4 regions of the Exiguobacterium sp. s192 genome follow, and region 3 is predicted to be linked to each of the others. Evidence: riboswitches for the same ligand, from Rfam matches in the RefSeq annotation. Region 3 holds a riboswitch; each other region holds the start of a gene.
The links. A riboswitch is a leader RNA that binds a small molecule or an ion and turns the genes downstream of it on or off. The one in region 3 is predicted to bind thiamine pyrophosphate.
Positions count from the first base shown of each region.

Region 1 (6,136 bases), on a different contig from region 3:
GGGATGGCAAACGTTTATCAGGCATATGATGAAATCTTGAATCGAATGGTCGCAATCAAAATTTTACGTACTGAGTTTTCGCATGATGAACAATTCATCCGTCGATTTGAACGAGAAGCACATGCTGCAACGAGTTTAAATCATCCAAATATCGTTGCCGTATATGATGTAGGGGAAGAAGAAGCGATTTATTACATCGTGATGGAATACATCGATGGTATGACATTAAAAACGTATTGTGAAGGTCAGGCTTTACCGGTGGCAACAGCGATTGACATCATCAGCCAGATCTGTGACGCCATTGATCATGCACATGCGCACCGGATCATCCATCGCGATATCAAACCACAAAACATGCTCGTCCGAGCGGATGGAACCGTCAAAGTGACAGATTTCGGCATCGCCGTTGCGATGTCGAATGCGACGCTGACGCACACGATGTCTGTGTTAGGATCCGTCCATTACTTTTCGCCGGAACAGGCGAAAGGGAAATTCGCGGATGAAAAATCAGATATTTATTCACTGGGAGCGGTACTCTACGAATTGGTGACAGGAAAAGTTCCGTTTGAAGGGGATTCACCGGTCGCAGTGGCCTTAAAACACCTGCAAGATACGGCGCGGCGTCCGACGGAATTAAATCCTGCCGTCCCACAAGCGCTGGAAAACTGTATCATGCAGGCACTCGCGAAAGCACCACATGACCGGCAACAGTCGGTGGCGGCCTTTAAAGAGGACATGGTGACCGCCATGTCTGACGAACGGGCACAGGAAGGCATTCGTGGAGACGATGAAATGGAACAGACGATGGTGTTGAGTCCCGTGTCTTTGCCAAACGATTCGAAAGAAGAAGCCGTGTCTCCAACGGTTGCGACGGTCTTGCCGAAGGAACAAAAGAAAAAGAAGCGGACCTGGTGGATCGTGCTCGTCTTGTTCCTGTTACTGGGCGGGGCGGCAACGACGTTTGCGATGTGGCCGGATCCGACAGTAGTCGTTCCGAACGTAGCGGAAACGGATGCAGACGAAGCAGAGACGAAACTCGAAAAACTCGGGTTCCTCGTCGAGTCGACGGAACGTTCCAGTGACACGGTCGAAGAAGGTCTTGTCATCAGTCAGTCACCGCGCGCAGAGGCGGCTGTCAAAAAAGGATCAACGGTCGAGTTAGTCGTCTCGACGGGAAGTGATCCGGTCGAAGTGCCGGATGTATCCGATGAAACAGAAAAACGAGCGATTGCGATATTAAAGGACAGTGGATTTGAGAAAGTGGATGTTGAACGGGAAGAATCAGAAGACATCGAACGCGGAAATGTCATCCGACAGTCCATCTCAGCCGGAACCGAGGTCATTGCGAAAGAACAAATGATCACCATCACGGTCTCGAACGGTTCTTCTGCCTTTGCGCTAAAGGATTTGACGAATCTATCGAGCGATGAAGCCAAAGCGTACCTGGATGAAATGGGACTGGACGGGACATTTGAACAAGAGTTTTCAAGTGACGTCGAACTGGATCAAGTCATCCGGCAATTTCCACAGGCCGGTGTTCAAGTCGAACCCAATGACTCGGTGACGGTCTTTATCTCACGCGGTGAGGAAGAAAAAACAGTCACGGCTACATTCCCTGAAAAAGTGGTGTATGATGGCATCAGTGAAGAGGATGAACCAGCACCTCGTCAAGTCGTCCGGATTGAAACGGAAGATGCGAAAGGAAAGCGGACCGTCATCGAAGAATCGATTGATCAAGATGAAACCTTTGATGTCCCGTTGACGATTGATCCGGGGGAAGAAGGAAAAATCACGATCTATAAAGATGATGACGTATATCGTTCGAAGACCATTACGTATAATCAAGCAAAATCACAAGAGTAAGCAGCAGAATGCTGACAAAAGGAGTGCATAGGATGGCGGAAAGTCGAATTGAAGACAACCGGGACGGAACGATTATTCGTCTGCAAGGTGGATTTTATGATGTCATGACCCCTCAAGGAGAAATCCGGTCACGCGCCCGTGGTAATTTCAGAAAACGTGGAATCAGTCCTGTCGTAGGCGATGAGGTTGTATTACACATCGAAAGTGAGACCGGCTACATTTTGGAAGTGAAAGAACGTCAAAATTTCTTGGTCCGACCACCGGTTGCGAATATCGATCAAGCATTACTGGTCGTCTCAGCTGCGGAACCCGATTTTTCCGCCCATCTGCTCGACCGGTTTCTTGTGCTGATTGAAGCGAAGGACATTCAACCGATCATTATTTTGACGAAGATGGATTTGCTGCACGGAACTACCGAACTGGTGGTGAAAGAAGCCATCGCGGCGTACCGGAAAATCGGCTACCCTGTCATTGAGACTTCGAGTGAGACGCTTGTCGGAGTGGAGCTCGTCCGTCCCTTGTTGAAAGATAAGACGAGCGTACTGGCCGGACAATCCGGTGTCGGCAAAAGTTCGTTGCTCAACGCGCTTGAACCTTCGCTGGCCCTGGAAACGAGTCATATTTCGAAATCACTCGGACGCGGTCGACACACGACACGACATGTCACCTTGATTCCGCTCGGTGAAGGGTTAATCGGCGATACACCTGGTTTTTCAAACCTCGATTTCCCGCATGAAATGGAACTCGAAGAATTGCGTTGGTGTTTTCCAGAATTCGTCGCCTTGCAGGATGACTGTAAATACCGGGGATGTCTGCATTTGAATGAACCGGGATGTGCCGTCAAAGAAGCAATTGAAGCACACGAAATCATGCCCTCACGGTATACGAATTATGGTATGTTTGTAGAGGAAATCAAGAATCGAGCCCGGAGGTATTGAGATGATTAAAATTGCACCATCAATCTTATCAGCAGATTTTGCAAACTTGGAGCGGGACGTCAAAGCTGTCGAGGCGGCAGGCGCCGATTACATTCATTTTGATGTCATGGATGGTCAGTTTGTCCCGAACATTTCCTTTGGTTTACCGGTCTTAAACAGTTTACGCCAAAAAACAGATATGGTTCTCGACGTTCATTTAATGATTGATCGTCCGGAAAACTTTGTGGAGGCTTTTGTTGCAGCAGGTGCTGACATCGTGACCTTCCATGTTGAGGCGACGAACCATGTGCATCGTGTCCTCCAGCAAATCAAAGCAGCGGGTGCGAAGGCGGGGGTTGTTCTGAACCCGCATACACCGCTTACGACGATTGAACATGTCTTAGAAGAGGTCGATATGGTCTTGTTGATGACGGTTAATCCTGGATTCGGCGGTCAAGCCTTCCTGCCTGGTGTCATGACGAAACTGAAGCAACTTGCAGACCTAAAGGCAGAGCGTGGACTGACGTTTGAAATTGAAATTGATGGGGGTGTGAATGCGGAGACAGCGAAGCTGTGCATCGAAAACGGGGCGAACGTCCTTGTTGCCGGATCCGCGATTTACAATGCACCTGATTATACGGAAGCAATCACTAGTATTCGGAATGCGGCTCACGTATAATAAAAAGGCAAACAAAACTTAATGATGACCGCAAGGGGTGTCGCGTCAAGCGGCTGAGAGAAGTGATTGGACTTTAACCCTTCGAACCTGTTCCGTTCAGACGGACGTAGGGATGTGGCGCACGCAGGCAGTACGGCGTTCGTCGTACTGCCTTTTTGCCGTCCTGCGATTTTATTTTTAGGAGGAAACAAGTATGAAACGGCTACAAATGTTAATGGAAATTGCAATTTTTGCAAGTATCGGAGTGGTGTTTGATTTATTGATTCCCTTTAAGATGCCTCAAGGAGGAGCTATCAGCTTAGCGATGCTACCGATTTTTGTGATGGCGTTCCGTCACGGCGTCGTGGGTGGTGTCGTGACAGGAGCTCTCGTCGGAACGATTCAGCTGATGTTCGCGCCGCAAATCTTGACGGTCGTCCAACCGTTACTCGATTATACGATTGCATTTGGTGTTGTTGGACTGAGTGGTTTATTTGCCCGTCAAGTCAAAAAGGCGGCAGCGGCTGGGAAAAACGGACGTTTGATGGCCATCGTCCTGATGGCGACGTTCCTTGGTGCCGGATTACGGTATGTCTGCCATGTCATCAGTGGAATCGTCTTCTTTGCTGAATACGCAGAAGGTCCGGTCGTCCCGTACTCCTTGATTTACAATGCGACGTATATGGTTCCGTCGTATCTGTTGTGCGGTATCGTCGCAGGACTCTTGTTTACGACGGCGCCACGACTCCTCCGTTATTCGGCGCGAGGTGTCTGATGCGGGCTGTGATTGTTGCAGCAGGACCGGTCGAGGACATCCCGTCCTTAACGCCGTTCATCGACGAGAACACGGTGGTCATCGCTGTCGACGGCGGTGTCGCTACGCTAGTGCAACAAGGTCTTGCGTTTGACTTGGCAATCGGCGACTTTGATTCGCTTGGATATACGCCGGAAGGAGCGGTGATTCATCCGGCTGAAAAAGATGAAACCGATTTAGAGCTCGCTTTGCGTCATGTCAACGAACAGTATGAAGTGACGGACGTGTTGATTTTCGGGGCGACAGGTGGTCGACTGGATATGACCCTGCAAAACGTCTATTTATTGAAACAGTTTCCGGCAGCGCGTCTTGTGACGAAGCGGGAAGAGGTGCGTTTCTTACAGGAGGGACACGATCAAATCAAGGCGGACCAATACCATTACCTATCCTTCATTCCACTCGTTCCGACCCGCTTAACGCTTCGGGGTGTCAAGTATCCGCTAACCGATCATGACGTGCCCGTCGGCGGTTCCTTAACCGTCAGCAATGAATGGACGGATCATCAGCTTGCCGATGTCACGGTCCACACGGGTGAAGTGATCGTATTACGAAGTCTCTCTGATAATAAAAAATGACTGAAAAAAGAACGTGACGGTCAGGAAATCACTCCTGCAGCCGATCACGTTCTTTTGGATTATGGTTCTAAGGTCGAACTGGCTGCCTGACGTTCCGTTTGGGCAGCGAGATGGTTTCCTTTAACGAACCAATGATACGACGCCCATGTCAAAAGGAAGAAGGGAACACCGATATATAAGGCGATCCGTTGATCCGCTTGGAAAGCAAGGCTGATCAGAACAAGCAGGTTCAAAGAAAATGAGAGAATCGGTAAGACCGGGAAAAATGGTGTCTTGAACTTCAACTCATTGACAGAGTGTCCGTCTTTGATGAATTGGCGACGGAAGGCAATCTGTGAAGCAGAAATCGAAATCCATCCGACCTGCGCCCCGAGTCCGGCGAGTGACAACAACCAGATGAAAACGGTATCTTCTGCAAAAAAGGCGGTCAGGAGTGATAACATGGCGAATAACATCGTAAAGCACAACGCGCGCATCGGTACCCCGCGCGAATTGATGATTGCGAGTTTTTTTGAAATCATACCTTCCTGCGACATCGACCATAACATCCGTGTCGCCGCATACAAGCCTGAGTTTCCAACGGATAACAGGGCAGTCAAGACAACGATGTTCATCAAGTCAGCCGCATAAGGAATTCCGATAGCGTCAAATACCATGATGAACGGACTGCTGATTCCGCTAGCTGTTTCATAGGGAATCAAGGCACCGACAATCGTGATCGAGAGGACGAAAAAGATGAATGTCCGCCAGACAGTGTTGCGAATGGCTTTTGGAATTGATTTTTCGGGATCACTCGATTCACCGGCAGCGACACCAATCAATTCTGTTCCCTGAAAAGCAAAGTTGACGGCGATCATCGTCGTCAAGACTCCGAGTGCCCCGTTTGGAAACAGACCGTTGGCCGTAAAGTTAGCGAACAGTGTGTCCGGACGGGCTGCCGTCATCTCAATCCAGCCAAACCAAGCGGCTCCCCCGAGCCCGATGAAGAAAAGAATGGCAAGGACTTTTAAACTGGAAAACCAAAACTCAGCCTCCCCGAAGGCTTTTGCTGAAACGGCATTCAGACCAAATAAGATCAGCGTAAAGAGGGCGCACCAGACGACAATCGGCATATCCGGAAACCAACGTCCCATCAAACTGCCGGCTGCCGTGATTTCGAGCGCCACCGTCACAGCCCAGCCGAGCCAGTAAATCCAACCGACGGCAAAGCCGACGCCCGGTCCGATGAACCGTGTCGTATACGTCTGGAACGATCCGGAAACCGGCATGTGCACCGCCATTTCCCCTAAACATAACATCGTCAGATACA
Region 1 covers NZ_JACSMS010000001.1:325,044-331,179, forward strand. The annotation lists gene pknB (Stk1 family PASTA domain-containing Ser/Thr kinase) at 1-1,863, shown strand, start outside; gene rsgA (ribosome small subunit-dependent GTPase A) at 1,896-2,801, shown strand; gene rpe (ribulose-phosphate 3-epimerase) at 2,803-3,459, shown strand; TPP riboswitch at 3,483-3,589, shown strand; gene thiT (energy-coupled thiamine transporter ThiT) at 3,653-4,213, shown strand; gene KNP87_RS01595 (thiamine diphosphokinase) at 4,213-4,827, shown strand; gene KNP87_RS01600 (amino acid permease) at 4,887-6,136, opposite strand, start outside.
Region 1: it holds a riboswitch for thiamine pyrophosphate, as region 3 does, so the genes downstream of both, thiT (energy-coupled thiamine transporter ThiT) here and KNP87_RS07395 (thiamine phosphate synthase) in region 3, are expected to answer to the same signal.

Region 2 (6,136 bases), on a different contig from region 3:
ACAAAACGAGCGTCTAGACCTTAAAAAGTCTAGACGCTCGTTTTTTTAGTTTTCCGGATAATCGCACAGCTCTGTGATCACACCATGAGAATGACGGGGATCCATATAAATCAGTCGTCGTCCGAGTGGTGTCGTTCGATACGTATCTTCTAAGAACGTAATCCCGCGTTCCTTGGCTTCTTGAATGGCTTGATCTAAATCATCAACGCGATAAGCGATATGGTGAACCCCTTTTCCACGTTGTTTTAAGAATCGGGCAATCGGGCTTTCAGGACTTGTTGGTGTCAACAGTTCGATGTGGGCATCCTCAAAGGCGATGACAGCGATATTTGAGGCAACACCTGGAGTTGGGTTCGAGTATTCACGAATCAATGTCCCGCCTAAGATAGTAGTATAAAACGTAATGGCTTCTTGCATGTCGCGAACGGCAATACCGGTATGATCTAAATGCATAACTAGTTCCTCCTTTACTTCCATAGTCTTAGTGTGTCAAACTCTTCCACAACACGCAACGACGAGGAACCAATCTAGATATTACCAAGACCCGAAAAGAGAACTTATTAAAATTGACATATCACTGAAATATAATAGAGGTAAAATGAATGCTATAATCAAAAACGTTCTTATAATTTTTAAAAACTATTATGAAATTTAAATAAAACTATCGAATTATTTATATAAACTACACAGAAAAAGAGGGATTACTACATGAAAAAAACGTTCGCGTCGCTCATCGTTTCCGCACTTGTCCTTTCATCAACTCCTCATTTTGCATCAGCAGATGATTTAAGTGAACAAAAAGCCAAAAACGAACAAAAGCAACAAGAAAACTCTAAAACTCAGAAAAAGTTAGAATCCTCCGTTAATCAAGAAGGTCAAAAAATCTCAAAAACACAACAAGAAGTGAATCGTTTAGATCAAGCATTAAACGAAAAAATGTTTGCCGTTGAAGCAAAAGATCGTCAGATCAAAGCAACGGAAGCTGAAATTGTTGAACTGGGAAAACAGATCGAGAAGTATAAAGCAAAACTGAAAAAACAAGAAAAATTATTGGGTGACCGTTTACGCGTCATGCAGGAAAATGACGGAAACTCAATTAAATGGGAAGAAGTCATCTTCGGTTCTAAAGACGTAGGCGATCTCGTCAGCCGTGTTTTGGCAGGAAAATCGATTTCACAACAAGATGATAAGATGATCACTGATTACCAAAACACGCAGAAAAAATTAGCAGCTGCTCAACAAGAGCTAAAGGATAAAAAAGCAAAACTAGTGACAGAAAAACAAGAACTGAAACGTCAACAAGCAGAACTTGAACAACAAATCAAAGAACGTAACCAACGTTTGAAAGAACTCAGAAAACAGAAAAAGAAATTTGAAACACAATTGATGGACGCTAAAGAAGTTCAACAAATCTTGATTGCACAGGAACAAGCGATTGCAGCGGAAAAAGCAGCACGCGAACGTGAAGCGCGAATCGAGAAGGAACGTCAAGCTCAAGCAGCACGGGAAGCCAAAGCACGTGCGGAAGCTCAAGCGGCACAAGCGGCAGCAGAACAAGCGGCGGCAGAGCAACAGGCGGCTGAAGCAGCGGCAGCAAAAGCAGCAGCTGAAGCTAAAGCGAATCAGAAATCGTCGGCACCTGCGACAAATTCAACGAAACAATCTGCACCAGCCGTAACAGTACCAAAAGCAACGCCAGCACCGACACCGGAACCGGCACCTGCTCCATCATCATCTTCTCTGTTCATTCATCCAACAAGTGGATCAATCACACAAGGATATGGTTCAGCGAATGGTTCAAACGGCTACTCGTTCCACAACGGAATTGACTTTGGTGCACCAGTCGGAACACCAATCGTTGCAGCAGCAACGGGGACTGTCATTACAGCATCAAGTGGTGGACCATACGGAAACCACGTCATGATCGCACACCAGTTAAATGGAAAAACGTATACGACAGTGTATGCCCATATGAGTTCATTAAATGCTCGTGCAGGACAACGTGTCAGTCAAGGGGAACAAATTGGAGCCCTTGGTAGCACAGGGAATTCAACAGGTCCTCACCTGCACTTCGAGATTCACGTAGGTGGATACAGCTACAGTGCTTCCGGTCCAGCAAATACAGTTAATCCAATGTCTATGTTATAAAAATTCACAGAAATCCTTGCTTCGGCAAGGGTTTCTTTTTTTATGCGGTTTGCTGTCAGACGTTAATATGACAAAAAAACGTTTTCACTTGAAACACAAATGAAACGTTACTGAAACTATCGCGGTGCTATAATCAATCTCAGAGAGAAATACTTCGAATTAAATGCTTTTCAAATAAGAAATTATACATAAGTGAGGAAACCATACATGTTAAAAAAATTACTTTCAACGGTATTATTCGGAACATTACTGTTTACAAGTGTACCGATTTCAGGACATGCTGCGACGATTAAAGAGAAAAAATCGCAAAATGCAGCAGAACAGCGCAAGCTGGAAAAAGCCATCAAAAAACAGGAAGCTAAAATATCCAGCGAACAACAAGAAATTAACAAGATTGATGCTGCGATTAATGAAAACATCTTCCGGATTTCGGAAAAAAATAAGCAAATTCGTCAGTTGAATGTGCAAATCGAAGATCTTGAACAAGAGATTATTCGTTATGAAGAAATGTTAGCCAAGCAAGAGGAATTGCTAGGAGATCGGTTACGGGTTCTTCAAGAAAATGATGGGAATTCAATTAAATGGGAAGAAGTCATTTTTGGTTCAAAAAACTTAGGGGACCTGTTCAGTCGTGTCATGGCAGGAAAAAAGATCGCTGAACAAGATGATAAGATGATCGTGTCGTATTTGGAAACACAAGAAAAATTAGCTGAAGCAAAAGCTGAACTTGTTACGAAAAAAGCAGAACGTGTTCAAGAAAAAGAAGCTCTGCTCGTTCAAAAGAAACAGCTCAAACAGCAGATGAAAGAGCGAAGTGCAACGTTGAAAAAGCTGCGTAAAGGGAAAGTGAAATTTACGACAGAGCTACTCGATGCAAAAGAATTACAAGCGACACTGGAAGCACAAGAACGTGCCATTGCGGCAGCGAAAGCCGCAGCGAAAGCAGCGGCAGAAAAAGCGGCGGCTGAACAAGCGGCGGCTGAACAAGCAGCAGCTGAACAAGCCTCAAAAACAGCGGCTGACACGACACGTAAGTCGACTGGAAAAGCAGACAGTCCTGCACCGGTCGTCAGTGTGCCTGCTGGATCGGCGAAGTTTATTCGACCGGCAGCAGGTGGTGTCTCACAAGGCTTCGGACCAGCAAGTGGTGTAAATGGGTATACATTCCATAATGGAGTCGACATCAGTGGTCCTGTCGGTTCGCCGATTCGCGCAGCAGCAGCAGGAACGGTCATTACAGCCGGAAGTGGCGGACCATACGGAAATCATGTCATGATTTCACACTTCCTGGATGGACAAGTGTATACGACGGTTTATGCGCATATGAATTCGTTATCCGTCGGGGCGGGTCAAACCGTATCACAAGGACAATCACTCGGAACACTTGGAAGCACAGGAAATTCGACAGGTCCACACCTTCACTTTGAGTTACATGTTGGTGGATACCAGTATAGTGCGACAGGACCGGCGAATACGGTCAATCCTCTCGGATATTTCTAAAAACGGGCTTCGGCTCGTTTTTTTTTTATGGCTGTGCTACAGTGAAAAAGAATATTATTACGAGCAACTAGGGGAGCTGGAGGAGTCCGGCTGAGAGGAAAACCATTCTGTTTTCGACCCTGTCACCTGAACTGGATAATACCAGCGTAGGAAAGTTGAGATCGAAGACATGAAAGTATCGTCCGGTGTAACCGGTCGTTCATGGCGTCGTCTGCTTTTTTACAGCGGACGGCGCTTTTTGTTTTGTCGTCCGTTTTCTCTCCTTAGATTTGCTCACACGAAAGTGAGGAAACGATATGAAACATGTACTGACGATTGCAGGATCTGATTCCGGTGGTGGAGCGGGAATTCAGGCAGATTTAAAAACATTCTCCGCCCTTGGTGTCTACGGTATGAGTGTCATTACAGCAATCACTGCCCAAAATACGTTAGGGGTCCAGGCGGTTGAAGATGTGTCGCCGGCGCTCGTCGAGGCACAACTCACCTCGATTTTTTCAGATATTCGTGTGGATGCCGTCAAAATCGGGATGGTCTCGAATCAAGAAACCATCCACGTCATCGCGCAACAACTCAAACACTGCCGAGTTCCGATCATTTTAGATCCGGTCATGGTCGCGAAAGGCGGGCACGATTTACTGCAGACGGATGCGAAGCAGGCATTGATGGAGGAACTGTTACCGCTCGCGACACTCGTGACACCCAATATTCCGGAAATCGAGCGGATGATCGGTTACCCGGTTCAATCGATCGAGGAAATGCGGCAGGCCACAATTGAGCTGTCTAAACAACGGGTGGACTCTGTTTTGCTGAAAGGCGGACATTTGGAAGGGCAGCAAGCCACGGATCTTTTATATACACAAGGTCAACACCATTTCTTTGAGCAGGAGCGTCTGGATCGTCTGCATACACACGGGACAGGGTGTACGTTGTCCGCAGCGATTGCAGCACGCCTTGCATTAGGAGACTCGCTTACCGACAGTGTAGCCCATGCCAAGCGGTACGTGACGGAAGCGATTCGTCATGGTTTTGCGCTTGGTCACGGGATTGGACCGACTCATCACTTTTATGAATTCTGGAGGGAAAATCATGTTACGAACCATTGAGGAAAAAAAACCATTGATCCATCATTTAACGAATACCGTGACCATTAATGATTGTGCCAATATGACACTTGCACTCGGCGGATCTCCTGTCATGGCGGACGATTTGTTAGAAGTTGAAGAGATGGTGGCACTTGCCGATGCCGTCGTGATCAACACAGGGACGTTGAGTCCTGCGATGCGCGAGGCGCAATTGTTGGCAGGGAAAACCGCCAACCGTTTAGGAAAACCGGTCATTTTAGATCCAGTCGGAGCAGGTGCGACTACTTTACGAACGGATTTTATGAAGGAACTGATGCAACAGATTCAATTTACGGTGATTAAAGGAAATGCTTCAGAAATCAAAACGTTACTTGGGCAGGCGACGACAACAAAGGGAGTCGACGTCGCCGAAGGAGAATCGCTGGATTTTCATGCAGTCCGGGCGTTTGCAGCCGAATCCAATCAAGTCATCGTGGTCACAGGACCGGTTGACTTCGTGACGGACGGACAGCACGAGCTTCATCTTGATGTCGGAACGAAACGGCTGGGTCAAGTGACGGGGACGGGATGTATGACAGCTTCTTTGATTGCGACGCTGTTAGGGGCCGGTTATGCACGTTTTGAAGCTGCTGCTTTAGGAACCTATTTGATGGGGAAAGCCGGAGAGCAGGCGGATGAGAAAAAAGGAATCGGCGATTTTCGGACCGGTTTGTTTAATGCCGTCAGCTTGATGACAGAGGAGACACTCCGGGAGGTGCACTTTAATGAAGCCTGATTATTTAGTGTATGCCGTGACGGATCCGCGTCTTCAATCCAGATCCCGACTGGTCGAAGCAGTGGAAGCGACGATCAAGGGCGGGGCGACGATTGTTCAATTGCGGGAAAAAGAAGCCTCCGGAAAGGAATTTCTAGAAGCGGCCGCTCAACTGAAAATACTCGCGGACCGGTACAGGGTTCCGCTTATCATCAACGACCGGATTGATATCGCGCAGCTCGTGCAGGCAGGACTGCACATCGGGCAGGAAGATATTCCGTTATCCGAAGCCCGTCGACTCTTGCCGACCGCTACAATCGGTGTCTCGGTCTCGACAGTCGAACAAGCCATCTCGGCTGAACAAAACGGGGCGGATTATCTTGGTGTCGGTTCGCTTTTCCCGACTGCAACTAAAAACGACGCGACGTTCATGTCGAAAGAGACATTGCATGCAATCCGGCAAGCGGTTGAGCTTCCGTTGGTCGGGATCGGTGGCATCACGCTGGAAAATATTTCAGAAGTAGGGGCGGCAGTGGATGGATTTGCCGTCGTCTCCGCATTATTTGCCCAACCGGATGTCGAACGGGCGACAAGAGAATTTAAAGAAGCCGCCAAACAGGTGCATCAGAGCGTTTCAGACAGGGTATAATCA
Region 2 covers NZ_JACSMS010000005.1:116,550-122,685, reverse strand. The annotation lists gene KNP87_RS10335 (VOC family protein) at 46-453, opposite strand; gene KNP87_RS10330 (murein hydrolase activator EnvC family protein) at 709-2,148, shown strand; gene KNP87_RS10325 (murein hydrolase activator EnvC family protein) at 2,356-3,648, shown strand; TPP riboswitch at 3,708-3,818, shown strand; gene thiD (bifunctional hydroxymethylpyrimidine kinase/phosphomethylpyrimidine kinase) at 3,945-4,751, shown strand; gene thiM (hydroxyethylthiazole kinase) at 4,735-5,505, shown strand; gene thiE (thiamine phosphate synthase) at 5,495-6,133, shown strand.
Region 2: it holds a riboswitch for thiamine pyrophosphate, as region 3 does, so the genes downstream of both, thiD (bifunctional hydroxymethylpyrimidine kinase/phosphomethylpyrimidine kinase) here and KNP87_RS07395 (thiamine phosphate synthase) in region 3, are expected to answer to the same signal.

Region 3 (6,136 bases):
CCTCTGCCGCCCGTAAGGTTTCGATCGGATCCGGCAATAACGTCTTGTCGCAACCGATCACCTCGACTTTGACCATGTCACACATGCCGGATGCCCGGGCGAGCCGAGCCAGCCGGACGGCTTCTTCCGCCGTTTTTGCGCCCGCCGTATTCGGCAACAGATCATAACGACTTAAGTCGAGTGCCGCAAGTGGATTCGTCTGTTCCTTCGCAAAGACATCGAGACGCCGGACGGAAAACGTTAAAATGTTCGTTTCCGATGCTTCGACCGCTTGTTGTTGCGTCTCAGCGTCCGGGTATTTTCCCGTTCCGAGTAATAATCGTGATGCAAATGTTTTTCCGCCAATTTCTAACATGTTATCCGCCTCCTACAAAATGAACGATTTCAACGACATCACCGGATTGGACGTTCGTGTCCGTATACCGGGACCGGTCGATGATTTGATGATTTTGTTCGATGATGACGACCTCTTCATCGATGTTCAACTGCTGAATCAAGTCGTGTAGCGTCTTCGTTTGTTCCGCCAGTGGATAGTCTTTCCCATTCAATCGGATCTGCATGTATTCTCCTCCTCGTGTCGTCTGCAACAAAATGCCTCCAGCGCAACTTCCGGTTTTCGGTTCATGACACAATCGGCGAGGACTTGTGCCGTCACCGGAGCGAGCAAGATGCCGTGCCGGTGATGTCCCGTCGCGACCAACAAACCGTCAATCCCTTTGACCCGTCCAAGATACGGTAAACCGTCACGGGTCTGCGGCCGGACACCGGACCAGATGTCAACCAGTGCCGCATCACGGATCGGCGGATACACGTCAATTGCTGCCGCCAACAGGTCCGAGACGCTGCCCGCGTTGACCGTCGTTGACTCCTCACCAACATGTTCCGTCGCGCCGATGATAATCCGTCCGTCTGCTTTCGGGACAAGATACACCGTCTCATGAAACAAAGTCTGCTCCAGTCGACCGGTTGTGAGACGGACAGACAGGCACTCACCTTTGACCGGAAGCGTATCAATCGGAATCCCGATCGTTTGCAACAACGGTTCCGACCCTCGTCCGCCGGCGATGACGACCTGCCGACCAACCTTTTGTCCCCGGCTTGTCTCCACCCCGGTTACCGTCTCGTTGTCCCGCAGAAGACGCAAGACACTTACCTGTTCTTCAATCACGCCGCCCCGCTGTTCAATCGCTTGCCGTAACGCACGGACAAGCAACGGAGGATCGACTTGACCGACCCGTTCAAATTGGACGGTTTGCTTTGCCTGGCGCAGCTGAAACGGCAGTTCGAGATAGCCGCTCGTCAACCCGGTCTCGTCGAACAATTGACGGACAAGCTGCGGATACAGGACGCGGCTGACTGCCGCTAACGCATGTAGCGGTTCCGACAGTTCTTCGTCCGTCGCGAGCATTCCCGCTGCCGCCCGTGTCGCGCCTTGTCCGACTGCCGACTGATCGATCACGTGAACACGTTGACCCCGCTGTAGCAACTCATAGGCGAGCGTCAAACCGATGATACCGGCACCGACGATTAATACATCCGGTTGTTTCATCGTCCAATCACCGCCCGGAACCGTCCGGCTGCTTCCGCCGGATGGGCTTGTCCCAAAATCCCGGACAGGACGGCAACTCCGCTGCACCCGGTCGTTAAGACATCAGACAGATTTTCCGGTTTGATTCCGCCGATGGCGATGACCGGGATTGATGTCCAGTCGACGACTTGCTGTAACGCATCGAGTCCCCGTGGCGCCACGCCGGGTTTCGAATCCGTCTCAAAAATATGACCGTACATCACGTAATCGGCGCCGGCTTGTTCCGCCACCATCGCTTCGGTCAACGAGTGAACCGATTGACCGATGGAGATCGTCGGAAACTGTGCCCGGACACGCTCGACCGACAGACTGCGGCGTGTCAACTGGACGGTCGTGCCGGTGACGAGTGCAGCATCGAGCCGGTCATGGACAACCAACTGGTCTGCGCGGACTCCTTGGTCGAGCAACGTATCAATGCAGGAAACCAATTCCCGGACTGACCAGGTTGGCTCCCGTAAGTGGATGCGATCGACGGACAGTGCGAGCTGCGGAAGGGTCTGTTCCAGCACTTCCTTACTGTCGCGTCCGGTTGTAATCAGGTGTAAATGTGACATCGTTCCCCCTCCTTTCCACACGAAAAAGGACCACCCCATGAACTGATGGAGTGGTCCTACGAAAAGGGCGACGCTTGGCGTTCCCTCGATAGATGATCGGATACCACTTCCCTCCGCTAGTACGAACTAGATCAGGTTCAAAGGGTCCGGATACTTCCGTCTCAGTCTGCTGCGAGACTCCCCTAGTGTAGATATTTATTTGTGTGGTACGTCTGTAGTCTACCACGGGTAGTCCGATTAGTTCCACCCTTGATTAGTGTCGCATGTCCAATTCGACCGCTTTGACCTGCTCGATCAAGCGTTGGTATTCGTCGACACGTTTCGTTTGCGACAAGTCATACGTTTGTTTTAAGCGTAAGACCCGCATGACTTTCTGGTTGAGATCGGCTGTCGACAGTTTCCCTTGTTTGATCCGCGCCATGATTTCCTTGTGAACGGACGCGTACGCTCCGGGTGTCGAGAACATCGCCATGTCCGCACCGTTTTCAAGTGCAAGACCTGCCGCTTGAGCTAATCCGTACCGTTCTGTGATGGCTCCCATGACGAGATCGTCCGTGATGATGACACCATCAAATTTCAGTTCACTCCGTAACACACCGGTCATGACTTCTTTCGATAATGAGGACGGTCGATTTTTGTCGAGAGCCGGGAACAGGATATGCGCGACCATGACCATTTCAGCCCCGTCTTGAATCGCCCGTTTAAACGGGACTAGCTCCGTCTGCTCAAGTTCCGCTTTCGTCGCATCGACCCGCGGCAGACCGACATGTGAGTCGACGGTCGTATCTCCGTGTCCCGGAAAATGTTTGACGACCGGCACGATATCTTCTTCCTTCATTCCCTGCATCAATGGCACACCAAGTCGTGCCACTTGTTGCGGGTCCGCACTGAGCGCCCGGTCGCCGATGATCGGATTCGCCGGATTACTGTTGACGTCAAGGACCGGTGCAAAATCCATGTTGAATCCGTAAAAACGGGAAATGGAGCCAAGCGTCTGCCCGACGTCTTCCATTAATTCCGGATCATTTTTTTGACCATATGCCAGGCTCGGCGACAGTTTGAGTCGGGCGTCCGGAACCCGGCTGACCCGTCCGCCTTCTTCGTCAAAACCGACGAATGCCCGTTGATCCGACGTTTGCGCTTCGTTGATATCAGTCGTCAATGCCTTCAGTTGGTCGGATGACGTGATATTACCGCCGAGTAACAACACTCCCCCTAGCGCATGTTGCTGCAACAGCCGGCGATCCGCTTCCGTCAATGCCGTTCCGGCCACACCGATGTAGAGCAGTTGATCGACTTTTTCCGCCGTCGACATCTGAGAGACCGTCTGCTTAAGTTCATTTTCCGCTTGTTCCCGGGCAGACGGTTGCTCCGGTTTTTGTGGTTTCGGCTGTTTTGTTTCTTCGGCTTGCTTCGGTGCCGGTTCGTTCGGTTTCGCGGTCTCGTCGACACAACCGGACAGTAAGACAGTTGCTAAGACAACAGGGAAAAACAGCTTCAAATCGGTTCCTCGTTTCGGACGCCGTTGATTGAATAGTAGACTTCAATTTCTGCGTTCAACGATTGGGAGACGGAGCAGTATTTGTCTTTTGACAATGAAATCGCCCGACGGACCTTATCTTCCGGTAAATCGCCTTCAAGCCGGTAATGGATCGAAATCGTCGTGAAGCGGCGCGGATGGTCATCTGCCCGTTCCCCTTCGATGTCCATTTCAAATGAGGTCAACGTCAAACGCATCTTCTCTAAAATCGAGACGATGTCGATGCCGGTACAGCCGGCAACGGCGTGGAGTAACAGCTCCGTCGGTCGCGGTGCTTGATTGTCGCCTCCGTTATCCGGTGCTGCGTCCATCGCTAAGTGATGCCCGGATTCAGTCTCGCCGCTAAATCCCATCTTGTGGTTCCAAGTGACTGTTGCTTGCATGTTCCGTCACGTCCTTTACTCGTTTTTTAGTTGTCTTTACTTCTTCAGTATACCCGAATCTCCGCCAAGTGAAATTGACGTGCTATTCGCAATAATGCTTCTTTTTCGCCTTCCTCTAAATCCTGTTTCCGCACCACTTGAATCATGCTATTCTGATACACGATAGTTTTTTGCGCACAGGCGCTAGAAGTGAGGAATGTGTATGTCATCATCATCGACTCGTTTGAGTCAAACCGACTGGCTGTTGATCGCAACGTTATCCATGTTGACCTTTGTCCTGGGAACAAGCGAATTCGTCATCGTCGGTATTTTATCCGAAATCGCAGACGGTCTGAACATTACGATCGCGAAAGCCGGGACGCTTGTCTCTGCCTTTGCCATCGCCTTCGCCATCGGGACACCGATTACAATGTCCTTGACCGGACATCTCGAACGGCGCAAATTAATGCTTGGCTTGATTTTCGTCTGGATTTTGCTGAATATCTGCAGCGGTATTGCACCGAATTATGAAATCTTATTGCTGACCCGGATCGTGACGGCTGTTTTGACGGGCGTCCTGATTTCGCTTGCAATGGTCGTCGCCAGTGACAGTGTCCCGATTGCGAAACGCGGGGTCGCCGTCTCATTCATCTTCGGCGGTTTTACCCTTGCGAACGTCTTGGGAGTTCCAATCGGTACCTTCATCGGTCAACATGCCGGGTACGCCGCAACCTTTTGGCTGACAAGTGGCCTTGGCGTCATTGCGTTAGTCGGTGTCTTCAAAGTCGTTCCGGTCCAACAATCAACGGCGACCAGTTCGATTCGCGATCAACTTCGTCTACTCGCCAATCCGCGGATCATGATCGCCTTTTTCATCCCATCATTTGGATTCGGTGCGACGTACGTCGTCTATACGTACCTCGTTCCGGTTTTGGAGCTGGAATTGAAATTGCCGTCGACGTGGATCAGTCCAATTTTACTCGCGTACGGTGTTGTCTCGATCTTCAGTAACATCTTGGCCGGGAAAATCGCCAGCCGGAACCCGATCGGTCGTCTCCGTTTCGTCTTCATCGTTCAGGCGATTGTACTCGCCGCCCTCTACGTGACGACAGCGTCCGTTTCGCTCGGTCTGATCAACATTGCCTTGATGTCCTTGATGTCGATTTTATTAACGACCTCAACACAAATCTATCTGATTGATTTGGCAGAGAAGTTTAATCCGGAAGCAAAAGGACTGGCTGCTTCCTTGATGCCGGTCGCCAGCAATGTCGGGATTGCCTTCGGTTCTGCTTTAGGTGGACTCGTCTATGCGAACGGTCCGATCATGAATATCGCGCTTGTTGGCGGTGCCGTCGCCTTACTCGCAGCTGCTTTGACCGCTGTCAGTCACCGGCTTGATCAACGGTCATAAAAAAACGCCTGTTTCCAAAGTGTCCTCTCGTGAGGCATACGGAACAGGCGTCTTTTTTTGTATCCGAGACTCAGACCGAACCTTACAAGACTGTTAGGTGAACGTATCTGATTTGTTGCTTTATTTTCCAATCGGCATGGTACGGTAAAGTCAGTTGTTCATCCCACTTACGAAAAAGGAGATTTTACTATGAAATCGTATTATGCCCTTCCATTAACAGCCCTCTTGCTGACAGCGACGGTCAGCCCGGTCGCGACATTCGCTGCAACACCGACTAAAGCCGAGACACCAAAACCGTTATCGGAGAAAGAACTTGCGAAAAAGAAAGCTGCAATCGCGAAACTTTCAACTTCACTGATCGGAACACCATATAAAGAAGGCGGTTCGACAACAAAAGGATTTGATGCCTCTGGCTTCACACAATACGTGTATCAAAAGAGTGGTCTGACACTCGAGCGGACGATTGCGAAACAAGCCACAATGCCGTTGAAAACCGTCACACTTAAAAAAGCGATGCCGGGCGACTTGTTATTTGTCCAAGCAAAAAAAGCAAAGACACCGAACTTCGTCGGGATCTATACCGGAAAAAATAAGTTCGTTGCCGTAACGACGAAAAAGGTCGAATCGCAAGACCTGACGTGGAATTACTACACGAAACAAGATATCCTCATCAAATCGTAT
Region 3 covers NZ_JACSMS010000003.1:45,471-51,606, reverse strand. The annotation lists gene KNP87_RS07410 (thiazole synthase) at 1-355, opposite strand, end outside; gene thiS (sulfur carrier protein ThiS) at 357-560, opposite strand; gene KNP87_RS07400 (NAD(P)/FAD-dependent oxidoreductase) at 545-1,636, opposite strand; gene KNP87_RS07395 (thiamine phosphate synthase) at 1,546-2,142, opposite strand; TPP riboswitch at 2,234-2,336, opposite strand; gene nagZ (beta-N-acetylhexosaminidase) at 2,396-3,643, opposite strand; gene KNP87_RS07385 (OsmC family protein) at 3,640-4,065, opposite strand; gene KNP87_RS07380 (MFS transporter) at 4,262-5,455, shown strand; gene KNP87_RS07375 (C40 family peptidase) at 5,645-6,136, shown strand, end outside.

Region 4 (6,136 bases), on a different contig from region 3:
TACGACAGAATCTGTCCGGACTGGCATATCACCTGTTTATTCGCTGCGTCAATTCGAATAACCCGGTCCTCGATCCACGTCTTCCCGTGGCGCTCACACAACGCTTTGACATCGATCCGGGTCTCGTCGAGCGTATAGGTCCCGTCCGCCAACCCCGAGAACATCCCGGAATAATATTGATAGCGTGAAGGATTAATGACGATCCAGTTGACATCCGGATGACTGCCTTGTTGAATACATTCTAAATGCGCATGACCCGCACCTACTAAAATGATTCGTTTCACGACGTTCACCTCCTTTTTTGAATTCTTTACACTTGAGATGGTATTTCCCTGATGTAGCAGGAAGTAATCTTGCGCAGGTCAGACAAAAAGACGAAGCGACGTCGCGATGCTGCTGACGAGACCGAAAAACAACAGATCGAAGCGGGTGACGATCGGTCGAACATAATACGTCCGGTTTGTTTGAAACTGTCGTGCTTCCATCGCAATCGCAATCTGTTCCGACCGGATGATGCTCGTCGTAAAGAGGGGCAAGCTAATGTCAAAAAACGTTTGCCAGGGCCAGATCGACCGTTGCCGGCGGACACGCCGGGCTTGGCGAATGGTCCGAATCGCTTGCCGAAAGATCGGAATAAAGCGTAGACCGGCTAAAAAACCGTAGGCCAGACGGACCGGCAGGCGGCACTGATGAATCAGGCTCATGACGAACCGTGTCGGATCCGTCGTTGCAACGAACGTCAAGCTCAGGAAGACAAATGCAAGCATCCGGGTCGCAATCAACCAGGCATGATCAAGACTTTCTTCCGTAATCCGAAACCAGCCGAACGTCCAAAGTTCGGTGCTGCCTTTGCCAAACGCCGCCATCATCCAAAACGTCAATAAAAACAAGACACCATAGGGAGTCAAGCGCAGAAGGAGCGTCGGCAAACGCCAACCGGAACTGCAGATCCCGACGGCAGCAAGTACCGCTAAGGCAAGCGTCACCTGCAGACTCGACGTCGTAATCAGCAACACCATCATATAGAGGAGCGTTCCAAGCTTGACCGCCGGATTAATACGCGCGAGCGGTGTGTCGTTTTCCTGCACGGTGTTTCACCTCCTCGAGTTGTTGATACAGAAACGATACCGGACGGAACAGTTGGTTTTGTTCCAAAAGTGCTTCTTCCTGAAACAACTCCAGCGGCGTCCCGTCAAACTGGACCCGTTCCTCGCCGATGACGACGACACGGTCGGCGTAACGGTGGACCAGCTCCATGTCGTGCGTCACCATGATCACGGTCGTTCCTGCCTCCCGGGCTTGATGCAGCACGTCGATGATATGTGCCGTCGTCTCAGCGTCTTGTCCAAAGGTCGGTTCATCGAGCAACAAAACAGCTTTTCGTTCCAGTAACATCGTCGCGACACTCAACCGTCTTTTTTGCCCGAGACTGAGCGCGAGGGGAAACTGATCCGCGACATCGGTCAGTCGATAGTGACGCAAGGCTGTCTGGACCCGTTCCGGATCAAAGGTAGCACAGCTGATGGCAAGTTCGTCGGTGACCGTCTGTTTAAGAAATTGGAAGTCCGGTTGTTGAAAAACAAAGCCGACTTGTTGGTAATACGTCCGGTCCGACCATCTCCGAAGCGGGGTGTCGAACAAGCGGATATCGCCTTGGGACGGAAGCAATTTCGCCAGTGTCTCAAGGACCGTGCTTTTTCCAGCCCCGTTGCGTCCGACGAGCATGATCCATTGACCGGAAAAGGTCGTCCATGAAAAATCGTTAAGAATCGTCCGTTTCCCCCGTTTGACACGGACCCGCGTCAGCTCAAATGTCCGCTCCGTTCCAACCGCTCGACGTTCAACCGGACGTTTCTTCAGATGACAGGCTTGTCCGGACAGTTCCGGTAAGGTCTCCAGTCCGTAAGGGTAGAGGAGCGGCATCGTAATCCCAAGCGCCGTCATCACATTCCGCTGTTGATGAAACACGTCATACGGTGTGCCATCAAGCAATAAGCGACCACCTTCAAAGACAAGTACCCGGTCGGCAAACGTCACGCACTGATCGAGCTGATGTTCGATCAGAACGAGCGTCATGTCGGGATCACGGTGCAATTCTTCAATCAGATGCATCATCGTCCGTTGACCACTCGGGTCGAGTTGTGCCGTCGGTTCATCCAGTAATAAGATATCCGGTTCAAGGGCGAGGACACAGGCCAACGCGAGCCGTTGCTTCATCCCGCCGGACAGTTCGGCAATCGGTGTCGTCAAGGCAAGATCAAGTCCGACCCGCGCCAGCAGCAACTGGATGCGTTCCTCCATCTCACTGCGGATAATCTGCCGGTTCTCGAGACTAAAGGCGATTTCCGCTCCGACCGTCTGCATACAAAACTGATCGTCCGGCTGTTGGAACAAAATCCCGACCGTTCCCTCGGTCGACCAGTGACCGGTGACATCTGCTTCAATCGTATCCGGCAACAGACCGGCAAGAACGTGTAAAAAGGTCGTCTTGCCGCTGCCGCTTGGACCGACGAGCAAGGTCGTTTCTCCTTTTTGAATCCTGATCGACAAGTCGTGTAAGACCGGAGAATCCTGATCCGGATAACGGACGGACAGGTGCGCGCACTGCATCATGCGGCACGCTGCTTTCGTTGCCGTCCGATCGCATAACCGTTCAATGTCCCGGTTTTAACGAGCGCGTCGACGATTAGTTTGGCGAGCAATCCACCGAGCAATGCTCCGCTGACGAGTTGCAGGGAAAACGTCAACAGCAGTGTCGTCGTCGTATAATAGGCAAATCCATTTACGATGAGGCTGTAGACCATACTTCCGACGGCGGCAAAGACACCGGACAACATCAAGGTGAACGTATTAAACGTCCGGTAGCCGAACACGGCAAAAGCGATCTCGGCTCCGATTCCCTGTGCAAATCCAATCAACAGTGCCGATAAGCCGAAGTGACTCCCTGTAAACAACTCGACGGCAGCAGCGACGACTTCTGCAATCAATGCCGCGCCTGGTTTTTGAATGATGTAGGCGACAAGGGGACTGGCGATGACCCAGATGCCGAACATCCAGTTTGCACCGACCGGTCCGAAGATGGCCGAGATCGGCAACCATAACGTCGACCATCCTAAGTAGAGGACACCACAAGCTACGGCGAGCATCATCATGACGATGATTTCTTTCATTTTCCAACTGTTCATAATCACTTCTCCTTTGAATGCACACCCACAAAGAAACCACAAAAAAGACCGCCCTCTATGAAAAGAGAGCGGTCGTGTAACCTGCAAGATGCAGAAAAAGAGCACGAGGATTCCGCTCCACTTTCCTACGCTAGTATGAACTAGATCAGGTTCAAAGGGTCCGAAGTAAATCGTCTCAGCCGAGCGGGCTCCCCTAGTGGATGTGTCAATGATGTGTACCTTCTTCACTGTACGGCTGTCGCCGCGACTTGTCAATATGCATAAAAAAACCTCCCACGAGGGGAGGGGAGAAAAGATTACTCTTTGCCTTCTTTGTTTTCTTCAGCTTGCTCTTCAGAAGTTTGTTCTGAATCGTCTGTCGCTGTATCCGCATCAGCTGCTTGTGCCTCAGCTTCTGCTTCTTCGATTTCTTCAAGTTCAGCTTCAAGTGTCGATTCAACGACCGCTGCAACTTGGATGTCACCTTCTGTGACGACACGGAAATCTTTTTCTTCCGGAAGATCAGCGACTGTAATCGAATCTCCGATTGCAAGTTCCGTTACATCCACTTCGATGCGTTCCGGTAATTTATCTGGTGTTGCGGCAACTGTTACTTTAAAGAGTGTTTGTGAAAGGAATCCGCCAAGTTTCGCGCCAGCTGCTTCGCCGACGAGGACGATATCCGTTTCGACTTCTGTTTCTTCATCCATTTTAACAGCGATGAATTCAACGTGTTTGATTGTTGGTGTAAAGATGTCCATATCGAGTTTGTTGATCAATGTGTTGACCTTTTTACCGCCGATTTGAAGAGCAACCAAGACGTTTTCGCCGTGATCACGGACAACTTTGACCAATTCTTTTTCGTCGAATGAAATCGGTGTGCTTTCCACTTTGTAGCCATACACGACACCAAGAGCTTTTCCTTCATGACGTAATTGCTTTCTAAGTGAGCGTGGGCGTACTTCGCGTTCTTCTACTTTTAATGTTACTGACATGTTCATTTCCCCCTTGAATTTGGTATAGCCCTCAAAAGGTAATGAATGTAGGAGTGGAACAATAGGTTCCAACAGAAATTCATGCGCTAAATGCTAGTTCAACTGGATTTCATTCAGAAATGAAAAACGAAGTGAGTAAGTAGCATTTCTCTCCCAGGTCATTACGCTGATATTGAGAAACAATAATTGAAAAGCGACCGTGTTGTACGGTGCTAATGTAGATATACCCCTGTCTTTCAAAAGTTAAAACCTTTTTTTCTGAATTTGATTGTCGAAAGACCTTCAAACCTGTTGATAGACAACGGATTGAAGGTCCTTCATTTTTTTAAGAATTTCTTTGATTTGTGTGGTTACTCACCTGCTGAATCGACAAAAGCGGGGAGATCGAGCAGACGGACGAGTTCACGAATCGTTAAAACATCCGGCTTCTGATCCGATAGGACGGCATCAATCATCGTCGCTTTACGATCTTGTAATTCCGCCATCTTTTCCTCGATCGTCCCGGTCATCAACAGCTTAATCACTTCGACCGGCGACTGCTGTCCCAATCGATGAGCCCGGTCAGCCGCTTGTTGCTCGACGGCTGGATTCCACCAGCTGTCGTATAAAATGACGGTATCTGCCGTCGCCAGATTCAGACCGGTCCCGCCGGCCTTCAAGGAAATCAGGAAGAGATCGACTTCACCGGCATTAAACCGGTCACACAGTGCGACCCGGTCTTCAACCGGCGTCTCACCGGTCAGTAGAAAGTGGGCACGTTGTCGTGCTGCCAGTCGTTCCCGAATCCGGGCCAGCATCTTCGTATACTGGGAAAAAATCAGGATCCGATGTCCGCTCGCTACTTTTTCTTCAATGATTTCAAGCAGGCGTTCGAGCTTTGTCGATTCGCCTGTATAATCTTCGACAAACAACGCCGGATCACAGCAAATCTGCCGTAAGCGGGTCAAACCGGCGAGCAACTTGATCCGGTCCTCACGTTTCGTTTCATCCAAATGACGCAACGTTTCCAGTTGCAGTTTAGATAAGTAGGAGGCATAAAGCTTTTTCTGTGTCGGACCAAGGTCTGTATAGTGATGGACAATCTGCTTCTTCGGTAAATCCTGCAACACCTCATCTTTGGTCCGCCGCATCAGAAACGGACGGATGAATCGTTTGATCTCGTCATGCGACCACGTTTGAAACGTCTGTAAGTCCGGCAGCAAGGAAGGGAAGATGACCCGGAAAATCGACCAGAGATCATCGGTCCGGTTTTCAAGCGGCGTTCCGGTCAAGGCAAACCGACGTTTCGCCCGAATCCGGCGCAAGCGGACAGCGGTTTGTGACGCCGGATTCTTCAGATGTTGTGCCTCATCAAAAATTACGACGTCGTATTCGACGGCCTGGTGTGCCTCCATGTCGGCTCGTAACGACGGGTAGGAAATCAAAAAAATCCCGTCCGCTGGTACTGTCTCGATTTGGTCCAAGCGGTGCTTTCGCGCTCCGGTCAACAGATGGACCGTTCTCGTCGGGGCAAATCGCGTGAGTTCCGCCTGCCAGTTATGGAGCAGGGAGGCCGGGGCGACAATTAAGACCCGTCCCGGCGGCAGCGTCTCAAGATACCCAATCGCCTGAATCGTTTTCCCGAGTCCCATCTCATCCGCTAAAATCCCGTGCCCGTCGTGTCCGGCGAGATTCGCCATGAACTGGATCCCTGCCCGCTGATACGGATACAAGTGGCGGTCGAGTACTTCCGGGAAGTTCAGGTAGACTCCTGTTCCATTTTTCAGCTCGAGCCATCGTTCTGTTAATTGTTTATGGACATGCAAGAAGGAGGCACCGACCAGATGTTTGAGGTTCGGCAAAGCCGGCGCGCGCAACACCGCTTCAAGTTGATCCTGCTCTGCTGCTTCGAGTTGCCGAAAGACGCGTTGCAACTGTTCAAACGCCCGGGTCTCAAACGAGACAAACTGACCGTTCTTTAACCGGTGATACGTTTTC
Region 4 covers NZ_JACSMS010000001.1:699,334-705,469, reverse strand. The annotation lists gene KNP87_RS03620 (NAD(P)/FAD-dependent oxidoreductase) at 1-284, opposite strand, end outside; gene KNP87_RS03615 (energy-coupling factor transporter transmembrane component T family protein) at 363-1,088, opposite strand; gene KNP87_RS03610 (ABC transporter ATP-binding protein) at 1,054-2,613, opposite strand; gene KNP87_RS03605 (ECF transporter S component) at 2,610-3,185, opposite strand; TPP riboswitch at 3,291-3,390, opposite strand; gene KNP87_RS03600 (50S ribosomal protein L25/general stress protein Ctc) at 3,482-4,159, opposite strand; gene KNP87_RS03595 (DEAD/DEAH box helicase) at 4,510-6,136, opposite strand, start outside.
Region 4: it holds a riboswitch for thiamine pyrophosphate, as region 3 does, so the genes downstream of both, KNP87_RS03605 (ECF transporter S component) here and KNP87_RS07395 (thiamine phosphate synthase) in region 3, are expected to answer to the same signal.